3 regions of the Streptomyces sp. NPDC047072 genome follow, and region 2 is predicted to be linked to each of the others. Evidence: riboswitches for the same ligand, from Rfam matches in the RefSeq annotation. Region 2 holds a riboswitch; each other region holds the start of a gene.
What was found. Region 2 has a riboswitch for cobalamin ahead of ABZ896_RS20220 (ribonucleoside-diphosphate reductase subunit alpha). Riboswitches for the same ligand answer to the same signal wherever they lie in the genome.

Region 1 (5,369 bases), on a different contig from region 2:
CGTACGTGGACCGCCCGGTGAGCCCGTGGAGCATGTCCAGCCCGGGTTCCAGGAGACTGACATCCCCCCGGAACTTGTTGACGAGGAACCCGGCGACAAGCGCTTGGTCCTCGGGGCTGAGCAGCGCGACGGTCCCGAAGAACGAGGCGAAGACACCGCCCCGGTCGATGTCCCCGACGACCAGCACGGGCAGCCCGGCGTTCCGGGCGATCCCCATGTTCACGATGTCGGTCCGCCGCAGGTTGATCTCCGCCGGACTCCCCGCCCCCTCACAGATCACCGCGTCATACGTGCCCCGCAGTTCGGCGAGACAGTCGAGCACGGTCCCGAGCAACTTCTGCTGCCGGCCCCCGTGATACCCACGAGCGCTCAACTCCCCGACCGGCTTCCCGAGCAGCACGACCTGACTGCTCTGTTCCCCACCGGGCTTGAGCAGCACGGGATTCATCAGCGCGGTCGGCTCGACCCGGCAGGCCTGCGCCTGCATGGCCTGCGCCCGCCCGATCTCCGCACCCTCCTTGGTGACAAAGGAGTTGAGGGACATGTTCTGCGCCTTGAACGGCGCGACCTTGACCCCCTGCCGCACCAGCCACCGGCAGATCCCGGCCGTGACGACACTCTTGCCGGCGTCCGAGGTGGTCCCGGCGACGAGAAGCCCCCCGCTCATGCCGTACGTCCCTTCCGGATCAGCCGCGCGGCGACCGCACCGGCACCGAGCGCGAGCAGACCGACGCGCCGCGACAGCCGTACGGCACGCTCGATGTCGTACGAGGCCACGGCGCGCCCCTCCCGATTCAGCACGGGCCGGTGCTCGACCCGCCCCGCGTAGGACAACGTCCCCCCGAGCCGCACCCCGAGCGCCCCCGCGAAGGACGCCTCCACAGGCCCGGCGTTGGGGCTCGGATGCTTGCCGGCATCCTCCCGCCACGCCCGCACGGCACCCCGCGGATCACCCCCGGCCACCGTCGCGAGTACGGCGGTCAGCCGCGCCCCCGGCCACCCGGCGAGGTCGTCGAGCCGGGCGGAGGCCCACCCGAACCGCCGGTACCGGGCCGACCTGTGGCCCACCATGGCGTCCAGCGTGTTGACGGCCCGGAACCCGAGCAGCCCCGGCACCCCGCCGACCGCACCCCACACGAGCGCCCCCACGACGGCGTCGGAGGTGTTCTCGGCGACGGACTCGACGACGGCCCGGGCGATCCCGTCGGCGTCGAGCGCCTGCGGATCCCGCCCGCACAGATGCGGCAGCCGCTCCCGCGCGGCCTCCACATCCCCTTCGTCCAGAGCGCGCCCGATGCTCCGGGCCTCGCGCGCGAGGGACGTGCCCCCGACAACGGCCCAGGTGGCGGCGGCGGTCAGCGCGACGGAAGCGGTACGGGACGGTCGTACGACACGCTGGGCCAGCGCACCGAGGGCGACGGCACCCCCGACACACACGGCGGTGTGCACCGCGCCCCGCCCCCGGTGATCCCGCCACAGCGCCCGCTCCACGGCCCCGGCGGCCCGCCCGAACGCGGCGACCGGATGCCCCCGACGCGGATCGCCGAGCAGCAGGTCCCCCAGAAGTCCGGCGGCGGCGCCGTACGCGAAGACGCGATCAGGGCAGGCGGGCATCGCGTTATGTCCTCACTCAGGGTGTCCACGCCCTGGTTCGACGAGACCGACGACGAGAGTTCCTGGCTCCCGGGGCTACCTACCCCGGTCACAGTGGCGGGACCGCGCCGGACTCACACCGGCTTCCTCTCCTGCCGTCGTACATGGCCCCGGCAGTCCACCACGGTGTTGGAAGGGCAGTCAACTTGCTGTTGACCTGCGATGGAGGAGTGTGCAGAACCCCACACGGGGACTGTTCCCGGGGCCACGAAAAAAGGGGTGCGGGACGGTGATCCGTCCCGCACCCCGTGGTGCGCGTGTGGCCGTCAGGCCACGATCAGCGAAATCCCGTACGCCACCGCCGCCGCGCACGCGGCGAAGCAGGCGTAGGCGCCGGTGACCGCGAGGGGCGCGGAGCCGCCCTCGGTCTGGGCGCGCTCCTGGCGGGACAGGCCCATGATGCCGAGGGTGAACAGGGCCACCAGGCCCACGGTGACCACGAGGCTGACGCCGAAGACGGAGCCGAGGGCTTCCCAGTCGATCTTCATGGTGTTGGTTCCTTGGGGCTCAGACGGCGGCCGGCGGGGTGGCCGGGTCCGTGGCGGTGGCGGACGTGGCGACCGGGGAGGCGATCGTGGCCGTGAGGCTCTCGCTCACCGTTCCGGCCGGCGGCGGCGTCACCGCGGCGATCGCCGTGGTCACCACACCGGGCGGCTCCTCGGTCTCGTTGACGTTGGACGCGTCCACGACCTCGCGGCGCGAGATCTTCCAGATCGCCGCGCTGGACGCGATCAGGAAGACCGCCACCACCGCGGTGCCCCAGTCGCCGAGGTCGCACACGGACTCGGCCAGCGCGCCCACCAGGGCCGCCGCCGGGAGCGTCAGCCCCCAGGCCACGAACATCCGGGTGGCCGTGGACCAGCGGACCACGCCGCCCTTGCGGCCCAGGCCCGCGCCCATCACCGAACCGGAGACGGAGTGGGTGGTGGAGAGGGAGAAGCCGAGGTGCGAGGAGGCCAGGATGACCGTGGCCGCGCTGGTCTGGGCGGCGAAGCCCTGCTGCGGCTGGAGGTCGGTCAGGCCCTTGCCCATCGTGCGGATGATGCGCCAGCCGCCGAGGTAGGTGCCGAGCGCGATGGCCAGACCCGCGGAGAGGATGACCCAGGTGGGCGGGTCGGAGTCGGGGGCGACGGCGCCGCCGGCGACCAGGGCGAGGGTGATGATGCCCATCGTCTTCTGGGCGTCGTTGGTGCCGTGGGCGAGGGAGACCAGGCCGGCGGAGGCGATCTGGCCCGCGCGGAAGCCCTTCGCGGCGGCCCTGCCGTCGGCCTTCTTGCCGAGCGAGTAGGACAGGCGGGTCGCCAGCATGGCGGCGACGCCCGCCACGATCGGGGCCGCGATGGCCGGGATCAGGACCTTGGTGACCAGCACGTCACCGTGGACCGCGCCCATGCCCGCCGAGGCGATGGTGGCGCCGATCAGACCGCCCATCAGGGCGTGCGACGAGCTGGAGGGCAGGCCCACCAGCCAGGTCAGCAGATTCCAGAGGATCGCGCCGACCAGGGCGGCGAAGATGACCTCGGGACGGATGCCGGTCTCGTCGACGAGACCCTTGGAGATCGTGTTGGCGACCTCCACCGAGAGGAAGGCGCCCACCAGGTTGAGCACGGCGGACATGGCCACCGCGACCTTGGGCTTGAGTGCGCCGGTCGAGATGGTGGTGGCCATCGCGTTGGCGGTGTCGTGGAAACCGTTCGTGAAATCGAACGCGAGTGCAGTTACCACCACAATCGCGAGGATCAGCGAGAAGTTTTCCATTTACCCAGGCATTCTTTTGAAGTCATTGGTCGGACGACCGTAAGTAACCTGGGTAAACGGAAGATGAACTGGGGCGGTCCGCACGGTGTCCAGAAGAGGCTATGTTCCCCTCGCGAACCGCTTCAGCTGACTCGCCGACCCGTTGAAGAGGTTCTGGTCGCCCGGCAGGCTGCCGCTGTTGTCGTACTGCCAGATCGTCCAGTACGACCATCCCGCGGGCAGCGCTCCCGCGTCCGCCGCGTTGTAGCGGGCCACCCACAGGGCGTGGTTGGCCGCGAAGGCACCGCTGCCGCCGGTGCAGGTGTTCCACCAGTGGGCGGTGGTGTAGATCACCGGGCGGCGGCCGGTGAGCCGCTTCACCTCGTCGCTGAAGGACTTGATCCAGCCGACCATCCTCGCCTTGGACATGCCGTAGCACTTGTGCTTCTTGTCGTACGGGTTGTACTCGATGTCGAGCGCCGGCGGCAGCGTCCAGCCGTCCGCGCTCCAGGCGCCGCCGTTGCGGACGAAGTACGCCGCCTGGCTCCTGCCGGACGACTTGTCGGGCAGCGCGAAGTGGTACGCCCCGCGGATGATGCCGGCGTCGCGCGCGCCGTTGTACTGCTGGGTGAAGTGCGGGTTGCGGTAGTTGGTCGACTCGGTCGCCTTGATGTAGACGAACCGCGCGCCCTTCGTCCTGGCCTTCTGCCAGTCGACGTTCTTCTGGTGCGAAGAGACGTCGTGCCCCTTGGGCAGGCTCGCCGCGCTCGCCGGAGTCTCGGCGAGTGCGATGCCGCCCACGGTCAGCGTGGCCACGGACGCGGCCAGGGCGCGGGTGCGGTGACGGAACGGTTTGCGATCACGGGCCATGTGTCCCCCCGGAATGGCGTCGTGCACAACGAGGCCCCGAGATTACTGGAAGATCATCGAATTGCGGTCGATCTCCGGCCAAGCCACCCGAGAGGGTGACGTATCCGTCTATGTGCCCTGCCGGAGGGTTGACTTCCGCCCTAAAGTGCCCCGCTCGACGGCGACTTGGCGGCCCGGCTGGCAGGATCGGCGCATGGACGGGCAGCAGCGGGAACCGCGGGAACCGCGGGGCGGACGGGGTGTCGGGGGCGGCGCACAGGATGCGTTCGAGTCGTGGGGGAGGAGCGCGCGTCCCGAGGAGGCCGAGGCCTGGGAGGCGCTCGTCGACACGGCCCGCCGGACCGTGTCCGACGGACTCGTCGTCGGCACCTCCGGCAATGTGTCGGTGCGGGTCGGGGACACCGTCCTGGTCACACCGTCGGGTGTGCCCTACGACCGGCTCACGCCGGACGACGTGACCGGTGTCGACCTCGACGGCCGGCAGGTCCTCGGCACGCTCGTGCCGACCAGTGAACTGCCGATGCATCTCGCGGTGTACCGCAGCACGGACGCCGGCGCGGTCGTGCACACCCATGCGGTGCACGCCACCGCCGTCTCCACCCTCGTCCCCGAGCTCCCGGCGATCCACTACATGGCCGGCGCGCTCGGCGGCCCCGTCCGGGTCGCCCCCTACGCCACCTACGGCACCGACGAGTTGGCCGAGAACATGCTGCACGCCCTCGCCGACCGCTCCGCCTGCCTCCTCCAGAACCACGGCACGATCACCCACGGCGACACCCTCACCCGCGCCTACGACCGCACGGCCCAACTGGAGTGGATGTGCCACCTCTGGCTGACGGCCCGCTCAATCCCCGACCTGCCCCCACATCTACTGACCGAGGAACAGGTCGCGGAGGCGGGGGAGAGGCTGCGGGGGTATGGGCAGCGGGGGTGAGGCGGCGGTCGGGTTGGGGCGGCCGGGTTGAGGCGGCGAGGTTGGGGTGCCGGAGTGGGGTGACCCGGTGAGGCAGCCGAGGCGCGGTCGCGGAGTCGAGGCAGCCGGGACGAGGCGGCGGGGTTGAGGGGAGCGGGCGGGGGAACTCGCGGTGGCGCGGCGCATCCCCCGACGC
Region 2 (5,369 bases):
GGGCCTTGCTGTTCTGGGTCACCCGGGAGGTGTGGGTGGCTGTCGGCGCCGCGTGCGCCGGTACGGCCGCGACTCCGGCGAGGCCGAGGGCGAGGGCGGGTATCGCGGTGGTCAGGAGTCTTCGCAGGCTCCGTCGGGGGGTTTCACGCATGGGGTACTGCCTCCATCGGTGGGGTTACAGGCAGGCCCGTGACGCGCGTAGCGGCGGCAGATCACGCAGTCATGAGCATGACGTGCCAGAAGCTAGCCGGGTGGAAAGAGGCGGGAGAAGCGGTGGCAGGAGAACTTTGCTGCCCCATAGCAGGCTCATGGACGGCCCATGGACGCTCCATGGGCCGTCCCTAGCAGAGCGGTCAGAAATCCTCGTCGAGGTCGACCGTGCCCTCGACCGCGACCTGGTAGGCCGACGGGCGGCGCTCGAAGAAGTTCGTCAGCTCCTGGACGCCCTGCAACTCCATGAAGGAGAAGGGGTTCTCGGAGCCGTACACCGGAGCGAAGCCCAGGCGGGTCAGACGCTGGTCGGCGACGCACTCCAGGTACTGGCGCATCGAGTCGGTGTTCATGCCGGGCAGGCCGTCGCCGCACAGGTCACGGGCGAACTGCAGCTCGGCCTCGACGGCCTCCGCCAGCATGTCGGTGACCTCCTGCCGGAGCTGCTCGTCGAAGAGGTCCGGCTCCTCCTTGCGGACGGTGTCGACCACGTCGAAGGCGAAGCTCATGTGCATCGTCTCGTCGCGGAAGACCCAGTTGGTGCCGGTGGCGAGGCCGTGCAGCAGGCCCCGGCTGCGGAACCAGTAGACGTACGCGAAAGCGCCGTAGAAGAAGAGGCCCTCGATGCACGCGGCGAAGCAGATCAGGTTGAGCAGGAAGCGGCGGCGGTCGGCCTTGGTCTCCAGCCGGTCGAGCTTCTCGACCTCGTTGATCCACCGGAAGCAGAACTCCGCCTTCTCGCGGATGGAGGGGATGTTCTCCACCGCGTCGAAGGCGGCCGCACGGTCCGCCGGGTCGGGGAGGTAGGTGTCCAGCAGGGTCAGATAGAACTGGACGTGCACCGCCTCCTCGAACAGCTGCCTGGAGAGATACAGGCGCGCCTCGGGGGAGTTGATGTGCTTGTAGAGCGTCAGCACCAGGTTGTTGGCGACGATCGAGTCGCCCGTCGCGAAGAACGCCACGAGCCGGCCGATCAGATGGTGCTCCTCGGGCGTCAGCTTCGCGAGGTCGGCCACGTCCGAGTGGAGGTCGACCTCCTCCACGGTCCAGGTGTTCTTGATGGCGTCCCGGTAGCGCTCGTAGAAGTCCGGATAGCGCATGGGGCGCAGAGTCAGCTCGAAGCCCGGGTCGAGCAGGTTGGTGTTACGGCTGGACATTACTGGCAGGCCTCGCAGGACTCGGGGTTTTCCAGGGAGCAGGCGATGGCGTCTTCCGTTTGCTGGACGGGGACCGTCGCCTGGGCGGCGCGGGCGATACGGGTCGCCGGGCGCGAGCGCAGGTAGTACGTCGTCTTCAGCCCGGACTTCCAGGCGTACGCGTACATCGAGGAGAGCTTGCCGATGGTCGGCGTCTCCAGGAAGAGGTTCAGGGACTGCGACTGGTCCAGGTACGGCGTGCGGGCGGCGGCCATGTCGATCAGGGAGCGCTGCGGGATCTCCCACGCCGTGCGGTACAGCCGTCGTACGTCCGCCGGGATCCACGCGAAGTCCTGCACCGAGCCGTTGGCCTCGCGCAGCGCCTCCCGGGTGCGGGCGTCCCAGACGCCCAGCTCCTTGAGGTCCCTGACCAGGTAGGAGTTGACCTGGAGGAACTCGCCGGAGAGCGTCTCGCGCTTGAACAGGTTCGAGACCTGCGGCTCGATGCACTCGTACACGCCCGCGATGGAGGCGATGGTGGCCGTGGGGGCGATGGCGAGGAGCAGGCTGTTGCGCAGGCCCGTGGTGGCCATGCGCTCGCGCAACGCGGCCCAGCGCTCGGGCCAGTTCGTCTCGACGCTGTAGTGGTCGGGGTGCAGCACGCCCTGCGCGGTACGGGTCTTCTCCCAGGCGGGCAGCGGGCCGTTGCGCTCGGCGAGGTCGGCGGAGGCCTCGTAGGCGGCGAGCATGATGCGCTCGGCGATCCGCGTGGAGAGGGCCTTCGCCTCGGGCGAGTCGAAGGGCAGGCGCAGCTTGAAGAAGACGTCCTGGAGACCCATCGCGCCGAGGCCGACGGGACGCCACTTGGCGTTGGAGCGGCCCGCCTGCTCGGTCGGGTAGAAGTTGATGTCGACGACGCGGTCGAGGAAGGTGACGGCGGTGCGGACGGTCTCGTCGAGCCGCTCCCAGTCGATGTCGTTTCCGTCCACGAACGCGCCGAGGTTCACGGACCCCAGGTTGCAGACCGCCGTCTCGCCGTCGTCCGTGACCTCCAGGATCTCCGTGCAGAGGTTGGAGGAGTGGACCGTGTGCCCGGGCAGGGCCGTCTGGTTGGCGGTGCGGTTGGCCGCGTCCTTGAAGGTCATCCAGCCGTTGCCGGTCTGCGCGAGGGTGCGCATCATGCGGCCGTAGAGGTCACGGGCAGGGATGGTCCTGCGCGCGAGCCCGTCGGCCTCGGCCTTCCGGTAGGCCGCGTCGAACTCCTCGCCCCACAGGTCGACCAGCTCGGGCACATCGGCGGGTGAGAAGAGCGACCACTCGGCGTTCGCGTTCACCCGGCGCATGAACTCGTCCGGGATCCAGTGCGCGAGGTTCAGGTTGTGCGTACGGCGGGCGTCCTCGCCGGTGTTGTCGCGCAGCTCCAGGAACTCCTCGATGTCGGAGTGCCAGGTCTCCAGGTAGACCGCGGCCGCGCCCTTGCGCCGGCCGCCCTGGTTCACGGCGGCGACACTCGCGTCCAGCGTCTTCAGGAACGGGACGATGCCGTTGGAGTGCCCGTTGGTGCCGCGGATGAGGGACCCGCGCGAGCGGATCCGGCTGTACGACAGCCCGATGCCACCGGCGTGCTTCGAGAGCCGGGCGACCTGGTGGTACCGGTCGTAGATGGAGTCCAGCTCGTCGATCGGGGAGTCGAGGAGGTAGCAGGACGACATCTGGGGGTGCCTGGTGCCGGAGTTGAAGAGGGTGGGGGAGGAGGGGAGGTAGTCGAGGCGGCTCATGAGGCCGTAGAGCGCGGCGACTTCGTCGAGCGCCCTTGCGGTGTCGTCCTCCGCGAGGCCGGAGGCCACCCGGAGCATGAAGTGCTGGGGCGTCTCGATGACCTTGCGGGTGATCGGGTGCCGGAGGAGGTAGCGGCTGTGGAGGGTACGGAGGCCGAAGTAGCCGAAGCGGTCGTCGGCCGCGGGGTCGACGAGGGCGTCCAGCTTCTCGGCGTGGACGCGCACGAACTCGGCGGTCCGGTCGGCGATGAGGCCCTCGCGGTGGCCGACGCCGACGGACCCGGTGAACGAGGTGACGCCCTGCGAGGCGGCCTCGGCGGCGATGGAGATCGTCAGCAGCCGGGCGGCCAGCCTGCTGTAGGCGGGGTCCTCGGAGATCAGCCCGGCCGCCGCCTCGGTGGCCAGCTCGCGCAACTCCGACTCGTCGGCCCGCGCGGACCGGCCACGGAGCGCGGCGGCGGCGACCCTGCCGGGGTCGGCGTCGGGAAGGTCGGCGGTCAGCTCGGCCAGGATCCGCAGTAGCGCGGCACCGGGGCCGTCGTGGTCCTGCTCGGTCCGCTCGATCGCTGAAGCCGGGTCGGCTGGCGCGATGGTCACGTGGGGCTCTCCCTCGCTGGGCACGGGGCCTGGAGGGCAGGGGGCGGCACACGAGCGCGCACGGCGTCGCGTCCACCGGCCCATTCCACGAGGCCTGGACGTCAGTTGCACCCGGGCCACGGCGGCCGGGCACACTGTCGGCAGGTCCTCGGACTGACTCTCATGTGCGCCTATGCACGCATGAGTACACCGTTGCGGGACAGTTCCGGATTCCCACCGGATTCCCCTGCGGCGACAGCGAGCATGAGCATACATCTTGTGCCGGGTGGGGGAAGCAGCCCCATATGTTGTGTCGTGGTGACTTCAGAGCGTCAACTGATAGGTGAGGAGCGTGAAGTCGTTGTCGGGGATCGGGTGCCAGTCGCGTTCCGGGGCGCGGGTGAAGCCCAGGCGCTCGTAGATGCGGTGGGCCGTGTGCATGGTGGGCTGGGTGCACAGGACCACCGCGGTGGTGTCCGTTGCTCGGGCCCGGTCGATGCAGGCTTGTACGAGGGCCTTGCCGACGCCTCTGCCGCGGGCTTCGTGGAATACGGCGAGCATGCGGATCTCGGCCTCTCCGGGGCGGGCGAGTTCGGCGAAGGGGCCGCCGGACGGGACGTAGGTGACTCCGCCGAGGATTCGGTCGTCCGTCGCGGCGACCAGGACGTCGGCTTCCGCGGCTCGCTTGGCCACGTTCTTGAGTTCCTGGAAGTACCAGTCGTCTTCGTCGCCGAAGGCGAGCAGCCCGTCCTGGAGGTAGGCCTGGGCGGTGATCTCGCCCAGGTGTTCGTAGTCGGTGGGTTCGGCGGGGCGGATCAGGATGTCCATGGGGGTGAGTGTGCACGACGGGCACGACAACGGGCCGCCGGACAACCTCTCCGACGGCCCGTGAACGGTGTGCCTAGTGGGCCGACCCCGCTGTCGCCGGCGGCAACTCCACCTCCACCCCCGGGTCGCCCGCGTCCGCCGTGTAGTCCTCCGGGCTTGTCTCGTCGACGCCCTCCGGGGCCTTCAGCGCCTTCAGCGCGAAGGTCAGGATCACCGTCACCACCACGTTGAGCACGAACGCCGTCAGGCCGATGTAGCCGATCTCGCCGATGCCCGGGATCTCCTTCGCCGAGCCGCCGAAGTGCTTCTGGGTGGGGGAGGCCACGCCGTACGCCGCGACCGTGCCGTAGACCATGCCGACCGCCCAGCCCGCGAGCAGCGCCCAGCGGTGGAACCAGCGGGTGAAGAGACCGCCGACCAGGGCCGGGAAGGTCTGGAGGATCCAGATGCCGCCCAGGAGCTGGAAGTTGATCGCGACCGTCTTGTCCATCGTGAGGACGAAGACCAGCGCGCCGACCTTCACCAGCAGCGACACGATCTTGGAGACCTGCGCCTCCTGCTTCGGCGTGGCGTCCGGCTTGATGAAGTCCTTGTAGATGTTGCGGGTGAAGAGGTTCGCGGCCGCGATCGACATGATGGCCGCCGGGACGAGCGCGCCGATGCCGATCGCCGCGAACGCCACGCCCGCGAACCAGTCCGGGAACATGTTCTCGAACAGCTGGGGGATGGCGAGTTGGCCGTTGGTGACCTTCACGCCCGCCGCGATCGCCATGAAGCCGAGCAGGGCCAGCAGGCCGAGCATCAGTGAATACAGCGGCAGGATCGTGGTGTTGCGGCGGAT
Region 3 (5,369 bases), on a different contig from region 2:
CGCCCCCGGCGTCGGAGTCCACCCCGCCGGCCTCGGAGTCGACGCCGCCGGCGTCCGAGTCCACGCCCCCGGCCTCGGAGACTCCCTCCACGTCCACCCCGACCCCCTCCGCCTCGGAGTCCACGACGGCTCCGGCCGCGACCCCGAACGGCGGCGGCGACAACCTCGCGGAGACGGGCGCCAGCAGCAACACCCCGCTGATCGCGGGCGGCGCGGCGGTCCTCCTCCTCGGTGGCGTGGGCATCGTCTTCGCCTCCCGCCGCCGCAAGGCCGCACGCTCCTGACGCACGCGCACGCGTGAGAAGTCGGTGAAGGATCACCGACGTGGGGCCACCCGCCGTTCATGGCGCGGGTGGCCCCTTGCGCGTTGCGCCTGGCCGACGGTCCCGGGCGGCGCGAATCTGGCCCAACCCCCGGCCAACATCCGGAAGTCGCTCACCTCGCGGACAGGTGACGGCCACGCGAAGGGCGGTGCCGGTGAGGGACGTCTCCACCCGAAAGAGCCGCGTCCCCGGTGGCGCCGGGATGCCCCAGACGAAGAGGTCGAGGCCCAGGAACCATTACCCCGCGATCACACTCGTCATCAGCCTCAACTTGGGATGTGAGTAAAGATCGCGTCACTGTCTGTACCGGCCTCTGTCATGACGCTGACCGGTTCGTCGTGCCACCCCACGATGATCGGTGTGATCAACACCGCTGACCTTGCTGGATCCGCTCCGGCAAGTGCCGCTCCGGGAACGGGCGGTGCTGTCTTCTTCATCGTTGTGGGAGTCGGCCTGCTGTGCGGAGGGGCCGTCATCGCCACCGACTACAAGAAGGCGGCGTCGCGCTTTTACGCGAGGGCAATGAGCACGCAACAGAAGAAACCGCCCCGCATCTACGGCGGCCCTACCGCAGGGGTGTTGCTCCTCAAGACGATCGGGCTCCTGCAGATCCTCGCGGGCAGCGGCGCGGTTGCCGTCGGCATCTACTTCCTCAGCCGGTAGCCCGTCACCTCCTGACGGCGCGCGTGCCCACTCCTGGACCGGCTGATCAACACCAGCCACCAGGCCATCATGAACGGCCCAGGCTACCGGCCCAACAAGCGGCAGCGGGTGCTCGCTAGTTGATATTGATGTCGAACGTGGACGTGCTGCCGTCTGCCATGGCCAAGGTGACCGGCCCGAAAGTAATCATCACCATGGCGTTGCCTCCGGAACCCCGGTAAAAGCCGGTCGCCTCCGTGACCCTCACGGCCAACGCCGTGAACGTCGCCGCCACTTGCTCGTCAGCATCGATCTGCGGCTCTGCCAGAGCCTGATGCCCATGGGCCTCGGCCCAGTCCCGAACCCTCCGGGCGTCGTGGCTCAGTTCAGGCAGGATGCTCTTGTTCGCCCATGCCCACACCCACGAGCCCGACGAGGGACTGAAACTGCCGAGCACCTGAGCAGGCGCCGTCGCTGTCTTGTCGGGGAAGGTCCAGGTGACAAGGCCAGTTGTCTGATCCAGTCCCCAGCGATCCGCCGATCCCAGCCCCCAGGACATGTGAGCACGGGCGAGCTGATCAATCATGTCCTCCCCCTGCAGCAACAAACTCATGCTGCGAACTTAACCGGACGGGCGGTCCCCCTCAGCTGACCAGCTGGGAACTAGGTGATCATCCGCCAGCCTGTGCGACACAGGACCGTAAGCGGTGCGCGTGCAGGGAGTCAGAGCAGCAGCACCTGCGACCGGGGATGATTGGTGACTTTGTCCCGGGCTCCAGGGCATGCGACCAGGTTCGTTCCGGGCGGGGGTGGGACAAATGCGCCAATCTCTCGATGCCTGGCCCGCTCAACCTCGAAGGCCCGCCCCGAGCCCCCTCCGAACCCCCTCCAGACCGATGTGATCTTCCATACCTACGCAGATCCCCAGCTATGCACACCCCCACCTCCCCACCTACTGTGAGCACGCCGTGGTGTTCGGGAATCCGGTGGAAGTCCGGAGCGGCCCTCGCCACTGAGATCGGGGAGTTCCCGTTCCGTGTCCCCTCGCCGGGGGACAGCCACTGACCGTCGTGCGGCGGTTGGGAAGGCAGGAGCGGTAGGCGTACGTACCCGTAAGCCAGGAGACCGGCCGCGGCACGTCAGGAACTGATCCACGAGGTGCTGGAGCTGACCGTATGACCGAGCCTGCCATGGCCCAGAACAGCTTTCGTTGGCGGCGTGAGGACACCATCAAGACTGCCCTCCTCATGGCCGTGATCGCCGTCCTCCACGTCGTCGCGTTCGGGATTCTCTTTCTGCTCGTCGTGCCTGCGCACTACGAGATCGGGACCAAAGCCTTCGGCGTCGGGCTCGGTGTGACCGCCTACACCCTCGGTATGCGGCATGCCTTCGACGCCGATCACATCGCCGCTATCGACAACACCACCCGGAAGCTGATGGCCGACGGCAAGCGGCCCGTGTCCGTGGGGTTCTGGTTTGCGCTGGGGCACTCCAGTGTCGTCGTGCTGCTGGCGCTGCTCATCGCCGGCGGTACTCAGTTGGCCGGGCGCGTGATGAACGAGGGGTCCGGTACCCACCAGGTGCTCGGTTTTCTCGGTACGACGATCTCCGGGACCTTTCTCTATCTCATCGCCGCCCTCAACCTCGTTGCCCTGGTGGGCATCCTGAAGGTGTTCCGGGCGATGCGGGCGGGATCGTACGACGAGAAGGAGCTTGAATCCCATCTGGATTCGCGGGGGTTCATGAACCGGATCCTCGGGCGGCTCACCAAGTCCATCACCCGGCCGGGGCAGATGTACCCCCTCGGGTTTCTCTTCGGGCTCGGGTTCGACACCGCCACCGAGGTCACCCTCATGGTGATGGCCGGGTCGGGTGCGGCCGCCGGGCTGCCCTGGTACGCGATCCTCTGCCTGCCGCTCCTCTTCGCCGCCGGGATGAGCCTGTTCGACACGCTCGACGGCACGTTCATGAACTTCGCCTACCAGTGGGCCTTCTCCAACCCCGTGCGCAAGGTGTTCTACAACCTCGCCATCACCGGGCTGTCCATCGCCGTCGCGTTCTTCATCGGCACGATCGAACTCGTCGGCGTCCTCCACGACAAGCTCGCCCTCACCGACGCCCTCACCACCTGGATCGCCGACATCAGCCTCGACAACGTCGGCTACGTCATCGTCGGTCTGTTCGTGGTGGTGTGGGCGGCGGCGATCGCCTACTGGCGGCTGGCGAAGGTGGAACAGCGCTGGAGCGTCAGCAGTTCTTGATCGACCAGATCGGGCCCCAGTTGTAGGAGTTGCTGCTGCCGCCCGGGCCCACCGGCGTGACCGTCTGGCCGTTCTGACCGTAGAAGTACGCCGTCACCCCACCCGTCTGGTTGTTGCGGTACGAGCCCGTGCCCACCCAGTTGGAGAGGGTGTAGGTGTCGCAGTAGTAGAAGGAGTAGACGACGTAGTCGCCCTGCGTCGCGTCCCAGACGGCGGCGCACAGGTTGCCGCTCGCGCAGGTGATGGACTCGCGGGCGGCGATGTGCGTGATGCCGGCGGGCTTCGGCCAGGCGGTGGGCGGCTCCGCGGCGGCCCCCGCGGGCAGTTCGGCGGCGGACGGCGCGGCCGGCATGGTCAGTACCTGGCCGAGGTCCCGGTCGGCCGGGGCCGCGCCCGCCGGGCCGGCGGTGCAGAGTGCCGCCAGCGACAGCGCCAGAGCTCCGAGACCGGCGAGCAGCGTACGTCGTGAGTCGCGCATGTGTGTCAAACCCCCTGTGGGAACGAGCCGTTCGTCGCCCCAGGCTCGCCGCGTCCCGCTCGCCACCGCCACACCCTGAAGCCCTGCCTTAAACGGACGCCGACGCTTCGAGCAGGGTGAGCCCCACGGGCGTGACCGTGTGCAGCATGTGCCGGCCCCGGCGCACGCTCACCAGCAGCCCCGCCCGGCGCAGTACGGCCGTGTGCTGGCTCACCGCGGCGGAGGATATGCCCAGGCGCAGGGCGAGTTCGCCGGTGGTGCGGCCGGTGACGACGTCCTCCAGTACGGCGGCGCGGGTACGGCCGATGAGCGCGGCGAGGCCGTGGCCGGATCCGGGGCGGCCGGGCGGGCGGGTCCAACCGGGGGCGGGCTGTACGGGGTAGACGAGGACCGGGGGCAGTTCGGGGGCGGCGAGCGTGAGGGGTCTGCGGACGCAGAACACCGACGGCTGGAGCAGCAACCCCCGCCCGCCGAGCCGCAGTTCACGGTCGACGGGGTAGTCGGCCTCCAACACCGGTGGCCGCCACCGCAGTACGGGCGTGAGGCTTGCGAGGAGCGCGTCGGTGCCGCCCTCGAGGACCGCGCGGCTGCGCACGGCCCGGTCGGCGTCCACCTGGGCGCGGATGTGCGGCCAGAAGGGGGCGAGCGCGTGCCGGTGGTAGCCGCGCAGGGCCGCGCCGAGCCGGTGCAGCGCGGCGGGTTCACCGTCGGCGAGGGCACGGGCCTCGGCCGGCAGCGGACGGGTCCGGCGCGGGGAGGCGGCGAGCCGGGCGAGATCCCGGCGCAGGGTGGCCCGGGGGGTGCGCAGGACGGCGTCGACCGCGTTCTCCAGAGCGGCGGCATCCGAGCCACGGCTGACCGAATCACGGCTGACCGAATCACTGCCGACCGAGCCGCCCCCGACCACATCACCCCCGTCCAAGCCACAGGTGCCGCCCGACTCCGGCGTGAGAAAGTCCGGCGAGTACCCCCGCGTCGGCAACAGCGAGGCCAACATCCCCTGCCCCGGCGCCGGTTGGCCCCGTACCCGATCCCGCCAGTCGTCGAACACGAGCGGCGCCTCCCTCCCCGACAGCGCCTGGAAGCTGTTGTGGAGTTCCCACAGGGGGTCGGGGGCGGCGGCGACGCGGACGCGCGCGAGGTCATCGGCGGTGAAGTGCACCCGCAGCATGGGGGTCTCCGACGGTGGTCGGTCAGCGGTGGGGGCGGTGCCCCCCGACACTGACGGATCCGCATTTGCCGGAGCAAGGCGGCATTCGGTCACCTCGACAACCGTCAACACGACGGGTGCGCGGAAAAGACCCCTACACCCCCTCCACCGTCGTCAGCCACAGCTTCACATAGCGCTCGACGTCGACCGCCAACCCCACGTCCACCAGGGCCTGTTCGCGGATGTCGCCGTGGATTTCCGCCTCGCCGGGGCGGGCCCGGCGGTCGACGATCGTCTGGCCGCGGCTCGGGCCGGGGGCCAACGCGACCTCCACCGGGAGGAGTTCGGTGGTCAGGCCGCCCGGGTCGACGACCGCGCAGACCGCGCCCGCGTCGCCGAGGCCACCCACAGTGTCAGCGGAGGTGGCCGGGTCGCGGTGGGCGAGGAGTTGGCCGGCCAGCCGGAGCGAGGGCTCCGAACTCCCGCGCAGGCGCTCGACGTCGGCCGCCGGCACC

Region 1: linked by a shared signal. The riboswitch ahead of ABZ896_RS32625 (cobalamin biosynthesis protein) and the one ahead of ABZ896_RS20220 (ribonucleoside-diphosphate reductase subunit alpha) in region 2 are both predicted to bind cobalamin.
Region 3: linked by a shared signal. The riboswitch ahead of ABZ896_RS26415 (HoxN/HupN/NixA family nickel/cobalt transporter) and the one ahead of ABZ896_RS20220 (ribonucleoside-diphosphate reductase subunit alpha) in region 2 are both predicted to bind cobalamin.

The regions. Positions count from the first base shown of each region.
Region 1 is NZ_JBEYVC010000098.1:7,937-13,305, forward strand. It holds gene ABZ896_RS32620 (cobyric acid synthase) at 1-667, opposite strand, end outside; gene ABZ896_RS32625 (cobalamin biosynthesis protein) at 664-1,614, opposite strand; cobalamin riboswitch at 1,651-1,783, opposite strand; gene ABZ896_RS32630 (hypothetical protein) at 1,920-2,141, opposite strand; gene ABZ896_RS32635 (inorganic phosphate transporter) at 2,161-3,411, opposite strand; gene ABZ896_RS32640 (lysozyme) at 3,511-4,260, opposite strand; gene ABZ896_RS32645 (class II aldolase/adducin family protein) at 4,454-5,194, shown strand.
Region 2 is NZ_JBEYVC010000043.1:9,473-14,841, reverse strand. It holds gene ABZ896_RS20230 (putative Ig domain-containing protein) at 1-151, opposite strand, end outside; gene ABZ896_RS20225 (ribonucleotide-diphosphate reductase subunit beta) at 354-1,367, opposite strand; gene ABZ896_RS20220 (ribonucleoside-diphosphate reductase subunit alpha) at 1,367-3,721, opposite strand; cobalamin riboswitch at 3,843-4,002, opposite strand; gene ABZ896_RS20215 (GNAT family N-acetyltransferase) at 4,025-4,528, opposite strand; gene mctP (monocarboxylate uptake permease MctP) at 4,602-5,369, opposite strand, start outside.
Region 3 is NZ_JBEYVC010000067.1:28,825-34,193, forward strand. It holds gene ABZ896_RS26400 (LAETG motif-containing sortase-dependent surface protein) at 1-284, shown strand, start outside; gene ABZ896_RS26405 (hypothetical protein) at 642-986, shown strand; gene ABZ896_RS26410 (DUF6882 domain-containing protein) at 1,102-1,578, opposite strand; cobalamin riboswitch at 1,918-2,114, shown strand; gene ABZ896_RS26415 (HoxN/HupN/NixA family nickel/cobalt transporter) at 2,141-3,226, shown strand; gene ABZ896_RS26420 (hypothetical protein) at 3,213-3,704, opposite strand; gene ABZ896_RS26425 (helix-turn-helix domain-containing protein) at 3,793-4,875, opposite strand; gene ABZ896_RS26430 (nucleoside hydrolase) at 5,009-5,369, opposite strand, start outside.